2 regions of the Thermoanaerobacter kivui genome follow, and region 1 is predicted to be linked to the other one. Evidence: riboswitches for the same ligand, from Rfam matches in the RefSeq annotation. Region 1 holds a riboswitch; the other holds the start of a gene.
The links. Region 1 has a riboswitch for S-adenosylmethionine ahead of TKV_RS08150 (homocysteine S-methyltransferase family protein). Riboswitches for the same ligand answer to the same signal wherever they lie in the genome.
Positions count from the first base shown of each region.

Region 2: linked by a shared signal. The riboswitch ahead of metK (methionine adenosyltransferase) and the one ahead of TKV_RS08150 (homocysteine S-methyltransferase family protein) in region 1 are both predicted to bind S-adenosylmethionine.

Region 1 is NZ_CP009170.1:1,599,287-1,607,121, reverse strand. Features, by position in the region: gene pepT (peptidase T) at 1-300, opposite strand, end outside; gene TKV_RS08165 (nitroreductase family protein) at 319-816, opposite strand; gene TKV_RS08160 (glucose-6-phosphate isomerase) at 994-2,349, shown strand; gene glgP (alpha-glucan family phosphorylase) at 2,395-4,020, opposite strand; SAM riboswitch class I at 4,269-4,373, shown strand; gene TKV_RS08150 (homocysteine S-methyltransferase family protein) at 4,616-7,030, shown strand; gene TKV_RS08145 (YbaK/EbsC family protein) at 7,044-7,499, shown strand; gene TKV_RS08140 (manganese catalase family protein) at 7,516-7,835, opposite strand, start outside.
Region 2 is NZ_CP009170.1:461,089-468,923, reverse strand. Features, by position in the region: gene recD2 (SF1B family DNA helicase RecD2) at 1-69, opposite strand, end outside; gene metK (methionine adenosyltransferase) at 268-1,455, opposite strand; SAM riboswitch class I at 1,514-1,618, opposite strand; gene TKV_RS02310 (rubrerythrin family protein) at 1,788-2,291, opposite strand; tRNA gene TKV_RS02305 (tRNA-Tyr) at 2,431-2,516, opposite strand; tRNA gene TKV_RS02300 (tRNA-Val) at 2,542-2,617, opposite strand; tRNA gene TKV_RS02295 (tRNA-Pro) at 2,622-2,697, opposite strand; gene TKV_RS02290 (phosphodiester glycosidase family protein) at 3,071-5,458, shown strand; gene TKV_RS02285 (hypothetical protein) at 5,761-6,366, opposite strand; gene yyaC (spore protease YyaC) at 6,461-6,979, shown strand; gene TKV_RS02275 (Gmad2 immunoglobulin-like domain-containing protein) at 6,983-7,835, opposite strand, start outside.

The DNA of each region.
Region 1 (7,835 bases):
GCCATCATAATTTTCTATTATCTGAGGCTTTACGTCTTTGCCGCACATGTCAGGACTTGTGTCCATATGAGCTATAAATCCTATTGTAGGGAGTTTTTTGTCAGTATTTGAAGGAAGTAAAGCTGTAACATAACCGTTTTCATCTACATTTACCTCTTTAAGGCCTATTTCTTCAAGCTCATTTGCTAATTCTTTTGCAAATATTACTTGTCCCTCAGTGCTGGGATAAGTTGTTGAGTTTTCATCCGATGTTGTATGATATTTTACATATTTTAAAAATCTCTCCACTACTTTTGACATATTATAACCCTCTTTCATTTAAAATTTTTCCCAATGTAAAACTTCAGATAAAGCTTTTTTATATTTTGGTTGTGGCTCTTCTGCGGGATATCCTAATGATATAATAGAAATCATTCTTAAGTTGTCAGGAATGTTGAGGTATTCGTTTATTTCTTTTTCATAGGTTCTGTTATACCCAGCTACCCAACAGGAACCTATGCCGTAGGCAGTAGCTGCGAGTAATATATTTTCTGTTGCTGCTGAACCATCTTCTAAGTGATGTCTGTTATTTTTATCGCAGTAGACGATGACACAAGCTCCTGCATCTTTAATGAATTTCCCATATGTAGCTTTTTCTGCTATGAATTTAAGTCTTTCTTTGTTTGTTATAACGACGAAATGCCAAGGCTGTGCGTTATTTCCACTGGGAGCAAGCCTTGCGCAGTCTATTATGTCTTCTAATATTTCTTTTGGAATAGGTTTATCTATGTATTTCCTTATACTTCTTCTCTTTTTTAAAGCCTCTAATGCCTCCATAATTTCGCACCTCCTCTTTATATTATATCCCATAAAGTAAAAATTCCAAAAAGATTGACAAAAATTTATGGGTATGTAAAAATAAAGCTAAGTAAACTTATACATACTTTTGAAAAACTTGAACAACATAGATTTATGGTATAAAATAGTATGTAAATCAGGAATGGAGGTTTACATATGAAGAAATTGATAGGTTTTGATTATTCAAAAGCTCTGCAATTTGTAAGTGAAAAAGAAATTGAATATATGGAAAAGCATGCAAAATTATCTCTTGATATGGTGCTTAATAAAAATGCTCAAGGGAATGACTTTTTAGGATGGGTAAGTCTTCCCAAAGATTATGATAAATCAGAGTTTGAACGCATTAAAAAAGCAGCAGAGAAGATTCAATCAGATTCTGATGTGCTTGTAGTTATAGGTATAGGTGGGTCTTATTTAGGGGCAAGAGCGGCAATTGAAATGCTTTCTCATTCATTCTATAATTTATTGCCAAAAGGTAAGAGGAATACGCCGGAGATTTATTTTGCTGGAAACAGCATAAGTTCTACGTATTTAAGTGATTTACTTGAACTTATAGAAAGCAAAGATGTTTCTATAAATGTAATATCTAAATCTGGCACTACCACAGAGCCTGCGATAGCTTTTAGGGTTTTTAGAGATTTCCTTGAGAAAAAATACGGAAAAGAAGGAGCCAAATCAAGAATATATGTAACAACAGATAGAGCAAAAGGAGCTCTTAAAAAACTGGCCGACGAAGAAGGTTATGAAACTTTTGTGATTCCTGACGATGTTGGAGGAAGATACTCAGTTTTGACAGCTGTAGGCCTTCTACCAATAGCAGTAGCAGGCATTAGCATAGACGATATGATGCAGGGTGCTTACGATGCTTCAACAGTCTATACCAAAGACAACCTTAATGAAAATATAAGCATGCAGTATGCAATTTTGAGAAATATTTTGTACAGAAAAGGCAAAGCTATAGAAATACTTGTAAATTATGAGCCAAAGCTTCACTATTTCTCTGAATGGTGGAAACAGCTTTTTGGAGAAAGTGAAGGTAAAGACAATAAGGGAATTTATCCTGCTTCAGTAGATTTTACGACAGATTTGCATTCAATGGGGCAGTTTATACAAGAGGGAAGCAGAAATATTTTTGAAACAGTTTTAAATGTTGAAAAACCTGTTAAAGATATAGTTATAAATGAAGACAAGGACAATATAGATGGGCTTAACTTTTTAGCAGGAAAAACTATAGATTTTGTCAATAAAAAGGCTTTTGAAGGTACATTATTGGCTCATACAGATGGGAATGTTCCTAACCTTGTAGTAAATATCCCTGAAATATCTCCTTACTATTTTGGAAATTTGGTGTATTTCTTTGAGATGGCTTGTGCCATAAGTGGATATATAAATGGTGTCAATCCTTTTGACCAACCAGGGGTAGAGGCTTACAAGAAAAATATGTTTGCACTTTTAGGAAAACCAGGATATGAAAAAGAAAAAGAATTGTTAGAAAAAAGATTGGGAAAATAAATTAAAGGCCGGGCAATTGCGCGGCCTTTTTAAATAGGGGTTGACTTATTTTTTTGTGTACATTAAATCGTAGTATTCTTTTAACATTCTATTTGCTGAAAAAGCATCATAAGTTGTTCTTATGCTTTCTCTCATCATGTTTTCCCATTTCGCTTTATCGTTGTAGTAGGTTGGAACTACTTTATTTAAAAGGACGTCATAGAGTGCTTCAAGGTCGTGTTTGTCTAATTCTTCTATGTTGTCAGACTCAAAACCATCCCCAAATTGCCAGCCATTTACTCCGTCTATACAAGCTTCTGGCCACCATCCATCTAAAATACTTAAATTTAGCACTCCGTTCATGGCGGCTTTCATGCCGGAGGTACCACTGGCCTCTAATGGTCTTCTTGGATTGTTTAACCACACATCAGCGCCTCGAGTAAGCATTTTTCCTATTGTCATGTCGTAATCTTCTAGGAATACTACGCTTTCAGGATATTTCTTTGTCATCTCTATTAATTTTGCGACAATTTTTTTACCTACGTCATCTAATGGATGACCTTTTCCAGAGAACACCATTTGAATTTTTTTAGACCTTAGATAATCACCTATAACTTCGTCATTGGTAAATATAAGGTCGCTTCTTTTGTAAGGAGCAGCTCTCCTTGAAAAACCTATCAAAAGTTTATCAGCGTCTAATTTGACTCCTGTCCTTTGATATATAAAATCAATTAATTCTTGTTTTAAAATATTGTGAGTTTGTAGGAGTCCTTCACCTTTGTTGTAGGCTTCTATTATTCTTTTATCTACCCAAGTGTTTCTATCAATTCCGTTTGTTATTGAAATTATAGGAGCTTTGTTGTCAACATGCTGCCACATTCTGTTTGCAGTTTGACCGTGAAGTTTTGAGACACCGTTTGCAATGCGAGAAAGTCTCAAACCTGCGACTGTCATATTAAAAGGAACACCACCGATTTGAGCCATTTGCTCAATTGAAAGACCATTGTTTGCACCCATGTACATGAGAAGTTCTAAATCGTGAGATTCGTTTCCTTCTTTAACAGGGGTATGGGTTGTAAATACTACTTCTTCTCTTGTAGCTTTCCACGCCTCTTCAAAACTCATATTTTGATTTTCCATTTTCTCTCTTATAAGCTCAATGGCTGCTAATACTGCATGCCCTTCGTTAAAATGATAAACATCTACATCAATTCCCAAAGCTCTTAAAGCTCTTACTCCGCCAATGCCTAATACTATTTCCTGTGCAACTCTTTCTTCACCAAACCATCCATAAAGTTGACCTGTTATCCATCTGTCCCCATTTTCTGGTATATCTGTGTCAAGCAAATACAGAGGAGCATTGTCAAAGTTGTCTACCAACCATACTTTGCAATACACATCTCTATTTCTTATTTTTACTTTTACCTTTACTCCTGTGTCCTTTAAAAAGTCGTACTTACGTGTGTAATTGCGATAGGCATCATAAGGGTATCCGTCTTCACCGATATGTTGTTCTGTATAACCTTGTTTCCACAGTATGCCTATTCCTACTAAAGGCATACCTAATTCTTTTGCGGCTTTTAGATGGTCTCCTGCTAAAATGCCAAGACCACCTGCGTATAGTTTGAAATCTGATTGTAAGCCGTATTCCATGCAGAAATAGGCTACTCTTGGCAATTTTTCATTACTCATGATGAACCTCCTCATTTTCCAAGTGTTAAGTATATTATAATATTAAAAAAATCATTATGCAAGTGGTTGCACAAAAACAAAAAAGAAACTAATGAAAAAATCATTTTACACAATCCTTTCAAAATAAAATTTCTATAATTATAGTGTACCAAATTAGGTAAGACAGTTGCTAAAAATTTTTCTTGACAGAGAAACAAAAACATAGTATCATAAAGCTTAAATAATTTAACAATTTAATACTTTAAAATCTCTTATCGAGAGTGGTGGAGGGACTGGCCCGATGAAACCCGGCAACCGGCATTTTATATGCGTCTTGGTGCCAATTCCAGCAGCGTTTCGCTGAAAGATGAGAGAGTTTTGGTGTCTCTTCTTTTGGCGAAGAGACTTTTTTATTTTTAAAAATGGAGGCGATGTAGATGTTGAAAAATGGAAATTTGTGTACTAAACTTAAGAAAAGGAAGTTTGTTGTGACAGCAGAAATTTCTACGCCAAAAGGAGTGTACAAATGCTGTGTTAGAAATAATTTCAAGAGTTGATGATTTGGCCTGTGATTTTAAAGAAAATAAAGTACAGATGAATTAAATGGAGGTTAAAAATGTTAGACATTTTTAAAGAACTTTCAAATAGAGTGATTGTTTTTGATGGAGCAATGGGGACACAACTTCAAGAGAGGGGTTTAAAAACTGGAGAGTGTCCCGAATATATGAATATAACCCATCCAGAAGTAGTATTTGATATCCACAGGTCCTATATAGAAGCAGGAGCGGATGTGATTGAGACAAATACCTTTGGCGCTAACAGGATAAAATTAGCAAAATATGGACTGGAAAATGAGGTTTTCAATATTGTCACTCAGGCTGTCAAAATTGCCAAAGAAGCTTCCAAAGATAAACCTGTGGCACTTTCTATAGGACCTATTGGAGAACTTTTGACCCCTTATGGAGACATGACTTTTGACGAAGCTTATGATGTTTTTAAAGAAGTAGTTATAGCTGCAGAAAGAGCGGGAGCAGATATTGTTTTAATTGAAACAATGTCAGATATGCTGGAGGCAAAAGCTGCCATTCTTGCTGCTAAAGAGAATTCAAACATGAAAGTTATATGTACAATGACTTTTCAAGAAGATGCAAGGACTCTCATGGGGTCAGACCCTATAACTGTAGTAGTTAGTTTACAAGGGTTAGGATTAGATGCCATTGGCGTTAACTGCTCGACAGGCCCCGATAAAATGGTAAGTGTAGTGGAAAAAATGTCTCAAGTTTCTCGCATACCTATTATTGCACAACCTAATGCAGGTATGCCTGTCATTCGCGACGGCAAAACAGTTTACGACTTAAAACCAGAAGAATTTGCTAGTTTCTTTCCTTTACTTGTTGAAAAAGGTGCCTCTATAGTTGGGGGTTGCTGCGGTACTACTCCACAATATATAAAACTTGTTAAAGAGGCTGTAAAAGATTTAAAGCCAAAAGTCAAAGTAACCAAATTTACAGCTGTAGCTTCTAATACAAAAACAGTTTTCATAGGTGACGATTATCCTTTAAGGGTTATAGGGGAGCGTATTAATCCAACTGGGAAGAAGAAGTTGAGTGAAGCTTTTTTGGCTGGAGATGTAAGTTTAGCAGTAGAGGAAGCTATAAAACAGCAAAAATGCGGAGCGGAAATATTAGATGTAAATGTGGGGGTACCAGGAATAGATGAGGAGCAATTACTTCCCAAGGTAGTTTCTGAAATACAAAATGTAGTAAACCTTCCTCTTCAAATAGATAGCACTAATATTAAAGCTGTAGAAAAAGCTATAAGAATTTTAAGAGGTAGACCCATAATCAACTCTGTAAGTGCAAAAGAGGAAAGTTTAAAAGAAGTGCTTCCTATTGTCAAAAAATACGGAGCTTGTGTTGTAGGACTTACTGTAGGAGATAAAGGGCTTCCCAAAGATAGGCATGAAAGAATTGAAAATGCGAAAAAAATTATAAAAAAAGCGGAAGAGTATGGCATACCTAAAGAGGACATATTGATAGATTGTATTGTGCTGACGGTTTCTTCTGAGCAGGAAGCTGCAATTGAGACTTTAGAAGCGATAAAATTGGCTAAAGAAGAGTTAGGAGTAAATACTGTTGTGGGACTTAGCAATGTTTCCTTTGGTTTACCTGAAAGAAGGTTGATAAACTCTACTTTTTTAGCAATGGCAGCATCTTATGGGCTTACTACTGCTATTATAAATCCCTGCGATGAAGCCATGATGGACACTTTGAGGGCTTCAATGGTTTTACTAAATAAAGATAAAGGCAGTGTGAATTATCTGAATATATATGGGAAAAAGCAAAAAGAGGAGATCAAAGAGAAAGAACAACAAAAAATTCAAGAAGAAGATTTAAAATCAAAACTCTATATCCAGATTTTAGAAGGCAAAAAGTCAGGAGTAGAAGATATAGTAAAAAATATTTTAGAGGAGGAAGTTCAGCCTCTTTCTATAGTTGATAACATAATAATTCCTGCTTTAAAAGAAGTGGGAGATAGATATGAAAAAGGCATATATTTCTTGCCACAACTTTTGAGCTCTGCAGAAGTGGTGCAAAACGCTTTTAAGATAATAAAAGAAAAGCTTCCAAAAGGTTCAGTATCTAAAGGCAAAATAATCCTTGCAACTGTTGAAGGTGATGTCCACGACATAGGAAAAAATATAGTAAAAGTTCTTTTGGAAAATTACGGATATGATGTAATTGACTTAGGAAAGGATGTAAAAGGAGAAGTAATATTAGAGGAAGTAAAGCGAACAGGGGCACCGTTAGTAGGTCTAAGTGCTTTGATGACGACAACTTTGTTTAATATGGAGAAAATTATCAAACTGCTTAAAGCAAATACTGAGGTAAAAATAATGGTAGGCGGGGCTGTTTTGACTGAGGAATATGCTTATAAGATTGGTGCAGATTATTACGGAAAAACGGCTCAAGATGCAGTTAAAATTGCTGATAAGTTTTTCTTAAAATTATGTAAAACTTGTGGTATTTAAAGGTGGTGTAGAGGTGTCAGTAGAAGCGGTGAAAGAGTTTTTTAAAGAGAAGGGATATGATATTAAAATAAAAATTTTTGAAGATACAAGTACTGTGGAAAAAGCAGCAGAGTCTCTCGGTGTAACTCCTGGGGAAATAGCAAAGTCTATGCTATTTAGATTAAAAGATAAATATATTATGATTATAACAGCAGGAGATAAAAAAATACACAATAGAAAATTTAAAGAGACTTTTAAGACAAAAGCAAAAATGGCATCCCCGGAAGAAGTGTTAGAAGTTACAGGGCATCCTGTTGGTGGCGTTTGTCCTTATGGGCTGAAAAATCCGGTTGAAGTATATTATGATGTGTCTTTAAAAAATTATGAGGTAGTATATCCTGCTGCTGGCGACGTAAACGCTGCTGCCATCATAAAAGTCGAAGACCTTGATAAAATAGTAGAAGGAAAATGGGTAGATGTATGCCAATAGACATACATCTACTTTTTTAAAAGAATTTTTTACTTTCCATATATTCTCTTACCTGTACTAAAGTTTCTCCAAATCTTTGAAAGTGTACAATCTCTCTTTCTCTCAAAAACCTTAAAGTATCTTTTACGCAAGGGTCATCCGTTAGATTTATTAAATGTTCATAAGTTGCTCTTGCTTTTTCTTCGGCTGCCATATCTTCGTGTAAATCAGCGATTGCATCTCCTTTTGCCTGGATATAGGCGGCGGTCCACAGCATTCCAGTTGTATCTGCGTAGAACAATCCTCTGTCGTGCTCCGTGTAATATTCTCCCAATCCTTCTCTCTTTAATATTTCTA
Region 2 (7,835 bases), 1.1 Mb from region 1:
TAAAACCGTATAACCATTTTGTTCATTTCTAAAAATTATTTCTTCAACTACACCCTCTATGTCAATCATAGCCGATTCTCCTGTTTTAATTCTTTTCTTTATTTAATTTTACCTTATATTTAAAGCAAATTAAAGCCAATTCATTTCTTTTTTTCAATTTTTGTGGTATAATTAAGGTAGCGAAGCGTTTACAAAACATAAATTCTATGGCATTAAAAAAGATATATAAAAAATGCCAGAAGCCCGGGTTTACCCGGGCTTTCAAATTTATATTCCTGCCAATTTTCTTAATATATCTACTTTGTCTGTTTTCTCCCATGGGAGGTCTAAGTCGTGTCTTCCAAAGTGGCCATAAGCTGCAACTTGTCTATAAATAGGTCTTCTTAAATCTAAATCCCTAATTATAGCTGCAGGTCTTAAATCAAAAACTTGTTTTACAATTTCCGAAATCTTTTCATCTGATATTTTACCTGTGCCAAAAGTATCAATACCTATTTCAAGAGGTGTAGCAACACCTATCGCATAAGCTAATTGCACTTCACACTTCTTAGCAAGTCCTGCTGCCACAATATTTTTTGCCACATATCTTGCAGCATAACTTGCGGATCTATCAACTTTTGTAGGGTCTTTACCAGAAAAAGCTCCGCCTCCGTGCCTTGCATATCCGCCATAGGTGTCTACAATAATTTTTCTTCCTGTAAGTCCGCTATCACCTTGAGGTCCACCAATTACAAACCTTCCTGTGGGATTTACAAAAATTTTAGTCTTATCATCTATCATATTTTCAGGAATTATAGGTTTTATTACATGTTCAATAATATCTCTTTCAATAGTATCGTGATCAATCTCAGGTGCATGTTGAGCTGATACTACAACAGAATCTACCCTCACAGGCCTGTCATCTTCATACTCTACTGTTACTTGTGTTTTACCATCTGGTCTTAAATAGCTTAATGTCCCGTTCTTTCTAACTTCCGCCAGTCTTCTTGCAAGCTTGTGAGCTAGCATTATAGGCATAGGCATTAATTCTTCTGTTTCATCGCAAGCAAAACCAAACATTAAACCCTGGTCTCCAGCGCCAATAGCCTCAATTTCCGAATCTGAAAGTTCTCCTCTTTTAGCTTCTAATGCCTTGTCTACACCGAGGGCAATATCCGGTGATTGCTCATCAATAGAAGTGATAACCGCACAAGTATCAGCGTCAAAACCGAATTTTGCTCTAGTATAGCCAATTTCTTCTACTACTTTCCTTACAACTTTCGGTATGTCTACATAACAATCTGTAGTAATTTCACCCATTACTAAAACCAAACCGGTAGTTACAGCAGTCTCACAAGCAACTCTGGCATAGGGATCTTTTTTCAAAATTTCATCTAATATTGCGTCAGAAATCTGATCACAAATTTTATCAGGATGCCCCTCTGTGACTGATTCAGATGTAAACAGTCTACGCATTTTTTTCTATTCCTCCTTAAAAACAAAATAAAACCCCTTCCAAAAGAAGAGGCACATACCCTCATCTTTCAGAAGCATGCTTCTGAGAGAATTAGCACCTTGTCCTATAGGACAGGTTGCTGGGTTTCATCGGGCTCTTTCCCTCCACCTCTCTTGATAAGAGCATGTTATTAAATTTTCTGTTGTTTACTATACCACAATTTATTTGCTATGTCAAACATTTTTGCATTAAAGGTGTGTGTCACAACTGTGTAGGTTGCTGACGTTTTACACACACTGCATCAAAAAAGAGCATGACAAAACATGCTCTTTTTTGATTTGAAAAATTATATTTAAAATGCCACAAACTTTTCTCCCGGAACGCCGCAAACAGGACATTTTTCTGGCAATACGTCAACAGATGTATATCCGCAAACAGGGCATATGTAAACTTTTGATATTTTAATGTCTTCTCCTTTTAAGGCAGCTTCTTTTGCCTCAGTATACAATTTTGCGTGTATTTTTTCTGCTTCTATGGCATAATGTATGCTCTTTTTAGCTCCAGCCTCTTCCTGAAGCTCTGCAACAGCGTTATAAGCAGGATACATTTCTTCTACCTCAAATGTTTCACCTGCTATTGCTTTTTCAAGATTCTCAACAGTATTTCCAACTTCTCCAAGAATCTTATAGTGATTTGTAGCATGTACCAATTCAGCATAAGAAATAGCTCTGAAAAGTCTTGCGATGTTAGGTTTTCCTTCTTTTTCAGCTACATCAGCAAAAATTTGATACTTCATGTGAGCCTGGCTTTCTCCAGCGTAAGCTTCACTTAAATTGTGTTTTGTCATTTCTCTCATAAATATTTCCTCCTTAATTCAATATTTTTATCAGGAGATAATAATTTTCTCTTTCAAATAATATTATACTACACTTTTTTACCATGTCAAGATGCTTGAGGGAGAAAATAAAAAAAGACCTTTCGGTCTTCTTTTTCGATGGTGGAGGGAGATGGATTCGAACCATCGAAGGCGATAGCCAACAGATTTACAGTCTGCCCCCTTTGGCCGCTTGGGTATCCCTCCACACTTTTGATTTTTATATAAATAATGGTGGTCGCAATAGGACTCGAACCTATGACCCCCTGCTTGTAAGGCAGGTGCTCTCCCAGCTGAGCTATACGACCACACTGGTCGGGATGGAGGGACTTGAACCCCCGACCCCATGCTCCCAAAGCACGTGCGCTACCAACTGCGCCACATCCCGCTATCAGTGACGAAATAAATTATAATAGAAAAAACAAAATTTCACAATAGGCATAGAAGCTTAAAAATGGCCGTTTTATTGATTTATCGCTTGCAATCTTTAATTTTTTTAAGAATACGCCATATTTTAAACTGTACGCTTTAAAGTATAAGCAGAGAATTTTTTGAACTTTCACTCATAATAACAAGCTTAATTAAAATAACTTTATCCTTAGGATAAACTTAGTGTTTTAATTTTATTTTCTCAGCAAATAATAAATGTTAACCAAATATTTATCTTTTTGTAATATACCTGTAATAATACAATGCTACAATTAACTTGCTAAAGAAAACGTACGTAAAACACAATAAAAAAAACAACAGGAGGGATATAATTGCGCATTAAAAAAATCTTATCTTTATGTATCAGCATTCTTCTTCTATTCTTAGCTTTTCCAATACAAAATGTAAAGGCTGATACATATACAATCCTTGAGACAAAAGAATTTACGGAAAATTTAAGTAAGGGAGTTGTACATAAAAATATAACCTATTTTACGACTGAAGGATGGATAAACATAAATGTGTTAAAAGTGGATTTGACTGATAAATACACTGATGTATCGGTGATTTTCAATCCCACTGGCATAAAAGATAGAATGACGGTGCGGGATATGGCAAATGCTTATGGTGCCGTAGCTGCTGTGAATGGCGATTTCTTCGATACAAAAACAGGATTCGTAATAGGAGCAACAGTAAAAGATGGAAGGTTAATAACAGACCCTTCAAATGTGGGTAAATTGGCTACTTTTTTCATTGACGCAAATGGGGTTCCCTCTATAGAATATTGGTCAAAAAGCATGTCCGTTACTCTTCCAAACGGCACAAAACTTCCTCTTGCCGCAATAAATAAAATAAGTAGCACTTTTGAGTATTTAGTAATGTTTACAAGAGACTGGTTTACAACATCTCCGGGGGCAAACAAAAATATACCTCAGTTAGTAGAAGTGGTTGTAGATGGTAACGACAGGGTATTAGAAGTGCGTCAAGGACAGCCTTCTGTCGAAATACCACAAGGCGGATATGTGTTGGCTGGTGCAGGTTATGTAGGTGAAAATTTACTCACTTTAAAGCCAGGAGATATAATACAAAAAGACATAAATACAAATCCTCCCTTTCAAAATCTCAAAATGGCTGTAAGTGGCGGCACAATCCTTGTAAAAGACGGAAAAATTGCGCCTTTCACTCATGAAATAAAAGGCTACACAGCACGAACAGCAATTGGATATACTAAAGACAAAAAATATTTGATCATCGCAACTGTTGACGGCACTTCAAGCCGTGGAATGACACAAAAAGAAATGGCAAATTTAATGATATCTTTAGGTGCATATGATGCTTTAAACTTAGACGGTGGCGGGTCAACACAAATGGCTATAAGGCCATTGGGGGATACTGACGCTAAACTTGCAAATTATGCTCCTGAAGGCTATGAAAGAAAAGTAGCAAATGGAATAGGAATATTTAACACAGCTCCTAAGGGAAATCTATACGCTTTAAAATTAGAAGTATCAGATACTAACGTGTTTAAAGGACTTCACAGAACAATTACAGTTAAAGGATACGATGAAAATTACAATCCTGTCACAATTAATCCCGAAGAAGTTTTATTTTCAGTAAATGGGATTACTGGAGTATTCAGTGGTAACACTTTTATGCCAACAAGCGTGGGAGAAGGCATTATAACTGCAAGAGTAGGCAATGTCATTGGGACTATCAAGATAAATTCTCTTGACAAGCCTGTGGATATACGGTTTAACCCTGCTAATATAGTCGTTGATAAAAACAAAGCAGTACCCATAACAGTCACAGCAAAGAACATAAAAGGTTACAGAGCTTTAATAGAACCGCAAGATATCACTTGGGATGTTTATAACAACATTGGCAATATAGATAGCAAGGGAGTATTTATATCCTCTAATTTCGATGTGAATGGTGCACTTGTCGTAAATATACTGGGAGAAAAAGCCATTTTACCCGTTAAAGTAGGGCAAGGTTCAGAATTTGACACGTCAGTACTTCCTAAAGTTACAGAATTTACACAGATAGACCCATCAAATAAAGAAGTGCCTGTGAAAAATACTTCTAATTCTTTTAAGTTTATGGTATTTGGCGATACAAAATACAACACCCTTTTGAAGTTGCAAATATCTTTAAAAGCGGCTGATATTGCAAACAAAGAATACCCACTGGCTATATTTTTAGGAGATGTAAATGAAAAAGTCTTAAATAATTTGAAGGTTAAATATATCACCACCGGTGATAAGTATAAAGTATATAATTATAACAATTCTACATTTATTGTACTTAACAATCGCAGTGGAAGTCTTTTAAGTCCCGATAAAAACCAATGGACTTGGTTTAAAGAACAATTGAAAAATGTAAAAGGAGATAACCTTTTTGTCATACTTCCTAAACCAGTATGGGGAAGTGATGGTTTTAAAGACGTAAAAGAAGCTGCTTTATTTGAAGAAACTCTAAAAGAATTTAACAAAAATACAGGTAAAAATGTGTGGATTATATATAACAGCAAAAGCAAGTTTTACACTACTTTAAATGATGAAATAAGATACATCACAACTTATGGTACCGACGTAGAAGGCAATACCAATGACATATACAATGACTTTGGTTTTATCTCTGTAATGGTAAACGGCAAAGAAGTAAACTATCAGTTTAAAAATCTTATAAATAAATTAGCGAAATTTAAAAACCCTTTCTGATTTTAACAAAGGGTCAGCTTGTTTACAAAGTCAAAAATTTTTAAAATAGGATATTTTGCATCGTCATTCCGATGTTCCAAAGCGACAAAACTAAGCTCGACCTTCGGGTTCCGGCAGGGTACCGGGCACATTCGACATCCTTGTCTTAGTGCCCGCCTTCGCCATCCTTGGCTACGGCCCTGCCTCCACCCTTGGTCTTGCTAAGTTTTGTTGCCGCTTTGTCACAAGTCGTTCCTTATGCAAAATATTCTATTTTCGAAAGTTTGTCTATAAGCTGACCCCTTCTAATTTTAAGAAAGGGTTTATTTTTTTGCAAAATATTCATTTGCTATTTCTACAAGGTACCTAACATCTTCAGAAGAAAGCTTATTTTTTAATATTTCCATTATTTTGTCATTATCCTTTTGTGTCAAGCCCTTCTGAGCTATTTTCATAATTTCGTTCATATCCTCTGTCCCTAATTTAAGGATAATATTCATTACTCTGATTTTTTGTGAAGGTTCCATCTCATTTTGCACTTGTAAAATCTTCTCTGGAGTAATTATTATGTTGTTATAGCCATTATTTTCCTTTTGCACTTTTTTGTTATTTCCCAAATCATAAACTTCTATGTTTTTTTGTTTAAGCAGGTCCTCCAACATTTTCTCTTTGAAAATCTTTACTTTTATGGCGTTTTCACTTCTTTGGTTTCTTTTTGCCATTTCTTTTTCTTCTTTATCTACTTTTGAACTGGCAGTTTTCTCTTCTACACAAATCGCCTCATTTTCTTTTGTAAGCTGGGTTTCATTTTTATTCCACAAATTTTGTTGAGAGAAATAAATAGGTTCTTCAAACTTTGTCTTCAACATAAACATAGTAGTAAAAAGAGCAATTGAAGTAATCAAAGCCAAATATTTTAGCCTCTTCATCAACAACCATTCCTTTTATTAATATTGCACATTTTTATTATTGCTTGTCATAAAGGTTTTAATTCAGCTTATTTGTAAAGGAGGCTATTTATAGATGGATGAATTAAGGCTTAAATATGATGACTCAAATGCGATTTATTTCATATCAAATTTTTTAAGTACATATTTAAATCCTAATTCAATTTTTTTATGCATTGGCACAGACAAATTTATAAGCGATTCATTAGGACCTATTGTGGGTGACTTGCTTTCCAAAACTATTCCCTCAAATTATTTCGTTTACGGTACGTTAAAATCCCCAATCCACGCCATGAATTTGGAGGAAAACATAAAATACATAAAAAAGAGGCACCTTGATAGCAAAATTGTAGCTATAGATGCCTGTTTAGGTGATAAAGAAAGTGTCGGAAAAATTTCAATAAAAAAAGCCCCACTGTACCCTGGAAAAGGTGTGGGGAAAATGCTTCCTCCCGTAGGAGACATTTCAATAGTTGGAATCGTCGACGTATATAATTCAATTCCTTTAAACTCCGTAAGATTAGGATTTGTGTTTGAGCTAGCCGAAGTGATTGCAAAAAGCATACAATTGGCTTTAAAGCACAAACAAAGTTAATTTTCACTTAAGTTTTAATGGAATAGAAACGAGGTTTTGCACAGAACCATCTTTAGGACTTAAAGAGAAAACTTGAAGAATGCCGTTTTGAGGCTCTTTTAAAGGCTTATAAGAAATTATAGCCTCAAAATCTCCCCAAGAAGGAGCAGCATTACGTGCTTGTACAAAAGTCTCATTTAAAACATTTCCATAGCTGTCAACAAGTCTTATATTCACATTCCCTTCAAATACTCTCGCTTTGCCTATTACTTTAAATGGACTTGTCACAACATTGTTTCTTACAGGAGATATTACTTTTATATTAGGCTCATAAGATATGTTACTTCTATCCGAAACTATTATAGCCCTCGCTTCTTTATCCTTATTTAGTATTATACCCAGTTCATCACCTACTTTTATTTCTGCAAAGTTTATGTCTTTTTCCGCATACTTAAATCCTCCTTGGCTGTCATAGCCTACTTTCGCTTGAAAATGTATAATAGCATCAGGCAATACCTTTATATCCGGCCCTACTTGATTTCTTACGTCCTGAGAGTCTTGGTATTCTCTTTCAATTGTTATAATTCTGTTTTGATAGTCAATAGCCTTCACTATACCGTATATGAAAGATTCTCCTTTAAAAGGATTTGCTTCAGGTATTTGAGTAAACTTGGCTTTGACATTGTCTATAACCCAAATATAGTTACTGCCTTTACCAAGAGGCTGAACCAACGTTATGCTGTACATTTTGTTATCGTGTACCGCCTCTACATAAGCTACACCATTATCTTCGCTTTTTAAAGTCAAATCATCTTCACTTCCAATCCCTATTATACCGCCTTCTTTTCTAAGGAGTTGGATAGGGTCAAAACGCCAT